DNA from 2 places in the Nocardia sp. NPDC051321 genome. Region 1 is predicted to be linked to the other one. Evidence: riboswitches for the same ligand, from Rfam matches in the RefSeq annotation. Region 1 holds a riboswitch; the other holds the start of a gene.
The links. A riboswitch is a leader RNA that binds a small molecule or an ion and turns the genes downstream of it on or off. The one in region 1 is predicted to bind thiamine pyrophosphate.
Positions count from the first base shown of each region.

Region 2: linked by a shared signal. The riboswitch ahead of ACIA8C_RS02065 (purine-cytosine permease family protein) and the one ahead of thiC (phosphomethylpyrimidine synthase ThiC) in region 1 are both predicted to bind thiamine pyrophosphate.

Region 1 covers NZ_JBITEM010000013.1:35,522-39,731, forward strand. The annotation lists gene ACIA8C_RS29775 (hypothetical protein) at 1-689, shown strand, start outside; gene thiC (phosphomethylpyrimidine synthase ThiC) at 756-2,405, opposite strand; TPP riboswitch at 2,398-2,506, opposite strand; gene ACIA8C_RS29785 (lipase family protein) at 2,634-4,028, opposite strand; gene ACIA8C_RS29790 (TetR/AcrR family transcriptional regulator) at 4,126-4,210, shown strand, end outside.
Region 2 covers NZ_JBITEM010000001.1:447,315-451,524, forward strand. The annotation lists gene ACIA8C_RS02055 (cystathionine beta-synthase) at 1-131, shown strand, start outside; gene ACIA8C_RS02060 (DUF72 domain-containing protein) at 269-1,075, opposite strand; gene ACIA8C_RS02065 (purine-cytosine permease family protein) at 1,095-2,483, opposite strand; TPP riboswitch at 2,480-2,595, opposite strand; gene ACIA8C_RS02070 (AbrB family transcriptional regulator) at 2,840-3,973, shown strand; gene ACIA8C_RS02075 (DUF4254 domain-containing protein) at 4,064-4,210, opposite strand, start outside.

The DNA.
Region 1 (4,210 bases):
GGGCAACGCTTGTCGGCGATCGATTGGATATGCAGATCGCCGACCTGGCCGCCGGGCATCTCGATATGTCTCGGCTGGAGTCCGTGCGCACGCTGCTGCGGACCAGGCTCTGCTCGGCGCGCACGAAAGGACTGATCAACGATGTGCGGCGACTGGTCGCGCCCGGGCTGCTGCAGCGGGTGCTGATCGACTTCGGCGACATCGTGACGCCGGTGACCTACACCAACGCGAAGTGTTGGGGTGCAACGGAATCCGATCTGTTCGAGATCGCCGAGCGCAACACCAGGGCGGACGGCGGGCTCGATCTGCTTGCCACCGAGATCGATGGCATGGACGACGCCGACATCCACATGCTCTACGGTGCTTCCGATTTCGTCACCGCGCACGTGCGCTGGCTCGACGACTATCCGGTGGTAGGGCCATGGGGCGCGCTGCTCGTCATCCCGGGCCACACCCACCTGCTTGTCCACCCGATCACCGGGCCGACCGTTTTCGCGGGCACCAGCCTGCTCGCCCAGCTGCTGGTTGCGGGGGAGGCCGAGTCGAGGCCGGTCAGCCGCTCGATCTACTGGTGGCGCAACCGCATCACCGTCGATATCGCCGCAACCATCCGCGGCAGCGGCGATCGGATGGAAGTCGTCCCCGCCGATCCGCTCGAGTCACTGCTCGAGATCATGCGCGGGGATTGAAACGACCGGTTCCCGCACGCATGGGGGTGCGGGAACCGGATTCGTTGCTGGACAGCCGAACTGGGGCTACGTGACGATCGGCAGATAGACCGCGTTGCCGCTGTCGGCGAACTCGGCGGACTTCTCCGCCATCCCGGCCTCGATCGCTTCCACGTCGGTGAGCTGGTTGCGCGCGGCGTACTCGCGGACGTCCGCGGAGATGCGCATCGAGCAGAACTTCGGCCCGCACATGGAGCAGAAGTGCGCGGTCTTGGCGGGCTCGGCGGGCAGCGTTTCGTCGTGGTACGCCCTTGCCGTGTCCGGATCCAGCGACAGCGCGAACTGATCGCGCCAGCGGAATTCGAAACGCGCCTTGGACAATTCGTTGTCCCGGTCCTGCGCGTGCGGGTGTCCCTTGGCCAGGTCGGCGGCGTGCGCGGCGATCTTGTAGGTGATCACACCGACCTTGACGTCGTCCCGATTGGGCAGCCCGAGATGTTCCTTCGGGGTGACGTAGCACAGCATGGCCGTGCCCGCCTGCGCGATGATCGCGGCGCCGATGGCCGAGGTGATGTGGTCATACGCCGGCGCGATATCGGTGGCGAGCGGGCCGAGGGTGTAGAACGGTGCCTCCTCGCACAGCTCCTCCTCGAGCCGCACGTTCTCCACGATCTTGTGCATCGGCACGTGCCCCGGTCCCTCGATCATCACCTGCACGCCATGGGATTTCGCGATCTTCGTCAGCTCGCCGAGGGTGCGCAACTCGGCGAACTGCGCCTCGTCGTTGGCGTCGGCGATGGAGCCGGGCCGCAGGCCGTCACCAAGGGAAAAGGTCACGTCGTACTTGGCCAGGATCTCGCACAGCTCCGCGAAGTGGGTGTACAGGAACGATTCCTGATGATGCGCCAAACACCAAGCGGCCATGATGGATCCGCCGCGCGAGACGATGCCGGTGACCCGCTTGGCGGTCAGCGGCACATAGCGCAGCAGCACGCCCGCGTGCACGGTCATGTAGTCCACACCCTGCTCGCACTGCTCGATCACGGTGTCGCGGTAGATCTCCCAGGTGAGCAGGGTCGGATCGCCGTTCACCTTCTCCAGCGCCTGGTAGATCGGCACGGTGCCGACCGGCACGGGCGAGTTGCGCAGGATCCACTCGCGGGTTTCGTGGATGTTCTTGCCGGTGGACAGGTCCATGATGGTGTCGGCGCCCCAACGGGTGGCCCACACCATCTTCTCGACCTCCTCGGCGATCGAGGACGAGACCGCCGAGTTGCCGATGTTCGCGTTGATCTTCACCAGGAACTTCTTGCCGATAATGGTCGGCTCGAGCTCCGGATGCTTGTGGTTGGCGGGAATCACCGCGCGACCGAGGGCGACCTCGTCGCGCACCAGCTCGGGTGTCACACCCTCGCGGGCGGCGATGAAGCGCATCTCGGGTGTGATGATGCCCTGCCTGGCCCAGGCCAACTGGGTCGGCGGGCTGTCGACCTCGGGCTTGGTCCAGGTATCGCGCAATTTCGGTAGGCCCGACTCCAGGTCGATCTGGGCTGTGTCGTCGGTGTACGGGCCGGAGGTGTCGTAGACGTCGAAATGCTCGCCGTTCGTCAGATTGACCCGACGGACCGGAATGCGCAGCCCGTCTACCTCGGTGTAGTGCTTGACACTGCCTTCGATGGGTCCGGTGGTGACGGTATCGATGATCTCGGAGCCGTCGCTGGACGTAGCAGTAGCCATGGTTGTTCCTCCCTACGCCGGCATTACCCGGTCAGGTTCATACGGTCGACGGCCCTAGCCGTCCTCTCAGCCCGCTGGTGCGAGCCCCCGTTGGCGGTGTGAAATTTTCCAGGCCCGACAGTACCTGCATGTCCTGGGGATCGCCCCATGATCGGACGAGCCCGCCCACAGAAACATGAGCCTGGCCCTCGACCAGGGTTCCGGTCGAGGGCCAGGCAGGCGTGGAACTCAGCGCTCGCGTGGGCCGATCGGGAATCCCAGTGCGCCGAACGTGGCGTTCAGGTTGATCTCGATCTGCGTGAGCAGGGCGTTGAAGTCGGCCAGCATGGACACCACGTTGTCGGTGCGGCAGCCGAACTGGTCGGGGGCGTTCGGGGCGAGCCGCGACTTCAGCCAGTTGAGCGTGTCGGCCATGCCGAGCGACGGCAGGCTCAGATGCTCGCTGAGATGGTCGCGCTTGTAGATGACGGACGCGCCGCCCGCACACCACTGCTGATCCAGCCGGTCATTGGTCCACACCGGCACCGCCTCGTCGAAGACGCCTTGGTACAGGAAGATCGGTGCGGTGGGGATGTTGCGGCCGAGCACCGTCGACTCGAAGACCTCCTTGATCTCGGGAACCTGGAGGAAGTCGGGAATCGGAATGGTCAGCAGTCGCCCGTAGTCCACGAACATCTGGGTGAGGGCGTTGCGCGGCAGGCATGTTCGCTCGGTCCGATCCATCAGCGCCTGACCCTCCGGGGTCAGATACCGATCCGCGGCCTCCTTGAACTTCGGGATCGCCTTGCGCAGCGAGGAAATCCCGATGCCGATCAGGCTGGAGAACATAGATCCGTTGACATGCAGCAGCGACACCACGTCCGATGTCGGTGCACCGAGCGCAACCCCCTTCACATTCAGCTCGGGTGCGTAGGTCGGCTGCATCTCGGCTGCCCAGCCGGAACCCATGCCGCCGCCCGAGTATCCCCACATCGCGACCGGCGTATTCGCGCCGTCCAAGCCGAGTGGTTGGAACCTCTCGGCCGCACGAATGCCGTCGAGGGTCAGGTAGCCGGGTTCCTTCGGAACCGTGAGGTGTCCGTTGACGCCCTCGTAGTCGGGCAGGGAAATCGCCCAGCCTTGACTGATCAGTGCGGCGATCCCGATCAACTCGCTCTGCGAGTGGATGCCCTCGAGTCCGGCTAAGCCGGAACCTTGCTGAAGCACGAACGACGGCGCGCAGTCGAGGCTGGCGCTGTCGTAGTAGAACTGCAGTGAAACCAGCGGCCGGGACCGGTTCGGGTCCGCGCCCGCCGGCAGCACGACGGTGGTGACGGCTGCGGTCGGCTTTTCATCGAGATCGGTTGTGCGATAGAGCAATTGCCAGGCGCGAACATTGATCGGCAGCACGGTCAGAGCGGCAAGATGTACCTCGCGTGACCGCAGCACAGTGCCTGGCTCCTGAGCTTCGAATCCCTCGGGAGGTTGGTAGAACGAATCTTCGTGCGGCAAGGGCATCGCGGCTGCCGGCGTGGGAGTGACTATGCCGGTGAGCAGCACGGTGGCGATGGCAAACGCCATCGTCACCAGCACGGCCACCGCGCGGCGGGCGCGGTGGGGCGGATCCTCAGTGATCACTGACACGTATGTGTCCTTCCTCATCAACGTGACAGCGATTACAGCACGGCATCCTGTTGTTAACAAGATGCCTTGTTGAAGTTGTCCGAGCTATGGTCGAGGGATGACCCGCAGCAAATCCGCCGCGCGGCCTGCCGAGGGTCCGGCTCGCCGCCGGATCCGTGGACTCGACGCCGAACAGCGCAGCG
Region 2 (4,210 bases), on a different contig from region 1:
CGATCTCCGCCGCGACCAAGGCGCTCTCGGACACCGACGCGCTGATGGTCGTCGAGGAGGGCAAGCCGGTCGGCGTCATCACCCGCCACGATCTGCTCGGCTTCCTGAGCGTAGGGACGTTCGGGCACTGACGCTCAGCCGCCTCTCCGCGAATTCAGGCCAGATCTAGGTGCGTGGCCGTCGGCGGGCCGGCGGCGAGGCAGTGGCACCCAGGTGCGCACGAGATCTGTTGTCGAGGAATGTCGGTCGGGGTCCGAGTGGACCCCGGCTATTCGAGACGGGCACGCAGTGATCGGGCGTCGCGTGGGGCCATGACCTTGGCGTCGTTGTCGAAGTAGCAGTAGACGTCGTGGTCGGTGGACCAGGTGCGGATTTTCTCGGCCCACATGTCGAGGCCCTCGTCGGTGTAGCCGCTGACGTACAACTCGTCATGCCCATGCAGCCGGATGTAGACGAAGTCCGCGGTGACCTCCTCGATCAACGGGAATTTGCCTGCGGCGTCGGCGATTACGAGCGCGATCTCGTGCTTGGTCAGCAAGTCGGTGAATTCGGGTGTGACGAAGCTGGGGTGCCGGATCTCCAATGCGTGCCGCAGCGGACGGTCGGCGTCGGTGGTCGTGTAGGCCGGATCCACCCGATGGTCATGCCGTTTCGCTATTTCCACGGCCTGCGTGGTGGTGCGGGGGAGGTGCCCGAAGAAGGTCGCAAGCACCTGCGGATCGAACTGGAAGTTCGGCGGCAGCTGCCAGAGGATCGGGCCGAGTTTGCGGCCGAGGGCGAGCAGTCCAGAGGCGAGGAAGTTCGCCAGCAGTTCGTCGCCATCGCGCAACCGCTTCATGTGCGTGATGAATCGGCTGCCCTTCACCGCGAACACGAAATCGTCCGGCGTCTGACTCGCCCAGTTCTGATAGCTCGACGGGCGCTGCAGCGCGTAGAACGAGCCGTTGATCTCGACGCTGTTCAGCTGCTGCGACAGGTACGCGAGCTCGCGCTTCTGCGTCACGCCCTTGGGATAGAAGACCCCGCGCCAGGGCGGATACACCCACCCTGACGTGCCGATCCGGACCTCGCCCATCCCTCCATCGTGGCAGCAGCTAGCCGGATGCGCCGCTCGCTACCCGATCTTGTCGCAGTGTCGCGACCCGTCCGACCGCCCACGCGACCACCAACGCGGCGAGGAACGACAGCAGTGACGCACTCATCCACGCCTGCTTGGTGAAGTGCAGCTTCTCCTGCGCGTTCACCCAGAAGTCGGTCCACACGCCGGCATCGCCCGGATTGATGAGTTGATAAACCGTGAGCCCGGCCAGCCAGGCGATGATCATGCCCCAGCGCGGCGGGGCGTCGTCGGAGGTGTTCCACTCGCCCTTCGCACGCAGGAAGAAGTCGGCGACGAGCACGCCGAGCAGCGGCACGAACACCGAACCGATCAGGCCGAGGAAGCCGAAGTAGTTGGCCATGTTCAGCCGCAGCGCCAGCAGCGTGATCAGCAGGCCGAGGCCGATCGACAGGATCCGCCGGTCGATGCGCGGCGCGAGGTTCTGGATCGAGACGGCGGTGGAGTACACATTGGCGAAGGACTGGTCGGCCTCGCGCAACACGAAGACGAAGAAGAACAGTCCGCCGAGGCTGACCTGCAGGAACGGCGAGTACTGGCCGTCGCCGGTGGCGCGGGCCAGCGCGAACAGGCCGAGCGTGTAGGCCACGATCTGGGTGATCGCGTAGGCCCCGCTCGCCGCGCCGAACGCCGTGCCGGTGCTGCGCGAATGCCGGGTGTAGTCGGCCGCGACCGGCACCCAGGAGATCGACACCGCGAGCGCCGCGTCGGTGGCGATCCAGAAGAGGTTCCAGTCCGCGCCGAACGGGCCGCTGCCGTGCGGGCCGGGATTGGCCGACAGATCGGGCAGGCCGGTCCGGAAGAACTGGATGTAGAACCAGATCAGCGCGATCACCACGCCGACCGTGACGAACCGGCGCAGCATCCGCACCGAGCCGAGCGGCCAGATCGTCAGGACCGTGGTGAGCACGCCTGCGGCCACCACGTAGAGCCAGTGCGGGCCGCCACCGAACAGCTCGTCGGCCGCGTCGCCGATGACGATCAATTCGAAGGTGCCCCAGCCGATCAGCTGAGCGATGTTCAAAACGGTTGGCAGATAACTGAGTTTCGCGCCGAACAGGCCGCGCAACAGGACCATCGCCGGTTTGCCGGTCTTCGCGCCTGGCACGGCGGCCAAGCCGAGCATCAGCCCGCCGACGACCGTCCCGACGATCATCGCGAGGATGCCCGCGGAAATGGAGATCTGCGGTGCACCATCGGAATTCGGCGCGAGCACGGTATACGCGCCGGAGAAGGCGATGAGGCTGACGCCCAGATTTGCCCAGAATGCGCTCTGATCCCAGAAAGACAGCACCTTCGGGGCGGGTTCGTCGAGGGTGAAGGGAGCCTCGTGCCGATCGGAGTTGTGCAGGGTCGGTGAAGACATGACCGAAACGCTCTTCCTACGCCGGCATTACCCGGACAGGTTCATGCGGTCGGCGAAGCGCTGGGGTCCGCCCTCTCAGCCCGGCCTTGCCCGAGCTCCCGCGGTGGGGTGGTTCGGGCGAATAGTACACGTGGCCGTGTAGCAGTCTGTGCGATCCGCACGAGAGCAGCTGTGAGCTGCGAGTTCGCTCGAATCGGTATCGTGGAGCTCGGGCAAAGTACGGACCAACACAGGGCTTAGGAAATGTCCGTTCTGAACTGGGGATTGGTGCGCTGCGGCCGGAATCACACCGGTCGTTAACCGCGATAACGGAGTTGTAACGGTCTGTTCACTGTCTAGGACCAGGATTACGAAGTATGACTCGGAGGCAAGTGATCGGTTGGGTAGCTCTGCTTACCTCGGTGCTTGCCGGGGCCGAGTTGCTCGATCGGGTGAATTTTCCCGCGCCGCAGATGATTCTCGCGATCGTCGTCGGCGGCGCCCTCGCGTTGGCCGGGAAGTTGCCCGCGCCGATGCCCCGGCAGCTGTCGTGCGGCGTGCAGTCCATGCTCGGTGTGCTGATGGGCAGCTATCTGGAAATCTCGCTGCTGTCGAGTATCGGATTGGCGTTGATCCCGGTGCTCGCGGTGACGGTGGCGACGCTGTTGATCAGCTTGGTGGTCGCGGTGGTGTTCGCCCGCTTCGCGCACGTCGAGTTGCCGACCGCGACGCTCGGCCTGCTGGCGGGCGGTTCCGCGGCGGTGGTGGCGGTGGCCGACGATATGGACGCCGATCCACGCCAGGTGGCGTTCATGCAGTACCTGCGGGTCGCGCTGGTCGCCGTGAGCGCACCCGCCCTCGGCGCGCTACTGAACAACAGCGGCGACAGCCTGAGCAGCGGACACGCCACGCTCGGCGCCTCGGTCACCAATCCTGATCTGCCGTTCTGGATGATCGTCGGACGCGGCGACCAGGTCGCCGGTTTGTCCATCGCGATCATGCTCTGCGTCGTCGGCACCAAGCTCGGCAAGCGGCTCGGCCTGCCGAGTCCGGCGCTGATCGGGCCGATGCTGATGACCGCGGTGCTCACCGCCCTCGGCGTCAGCCACGGGTACGCGCCGACGAACCTGTTCAAGGACCTGCTGTTCGTGCTCATCGGCTTCGAGGTCGGCACCCGCTTCACCAGGACCGTCGTCCGCGAGATGGCCCGGATGATCCCCGGCATGACGGTCACCATCGTCGCGCTGTCCGCCATCGTCGCGGGCCTGGCCTTCGCGGTCGCCACCTTCGTCGACCTCGAGCTGTCCGACATCTACCTGGCCACCACGCCGGGCGGTATCAACGCCGTGCTGGCCACCGCCGAGTCGATGGACGCCAACCTGCCGCTGATCACCTGCGTGCAGAGCATGCGCCTGCTGCTGATGGTGCTGATGCTGCCGTTGCTGGCCAAGGGGATGCGGTGGTTCTCGGCGCGGCAATTGTCGATGCGAGAACCCGAGCTAGCGGTCTGACCCGGTCTGCGCGGACACTATCGGCCGGTTGCCGGGCTTTCTCCCCGTTCGACGCGAAGATTGTTCGTGCAGACCGACACCACCGCACAACTAAGCCTTTCGAACCGCGCCCACAATCAGATCCGTCCACTCATCCGCCAACGAAGCGAGCCGATACCACGCCGCGTGCACCCGAACGTCGGACACTTTCTCAGCGGTATGCAGCAGGTGGCTGGCATGCGCGTGGGCCGCGGCCAT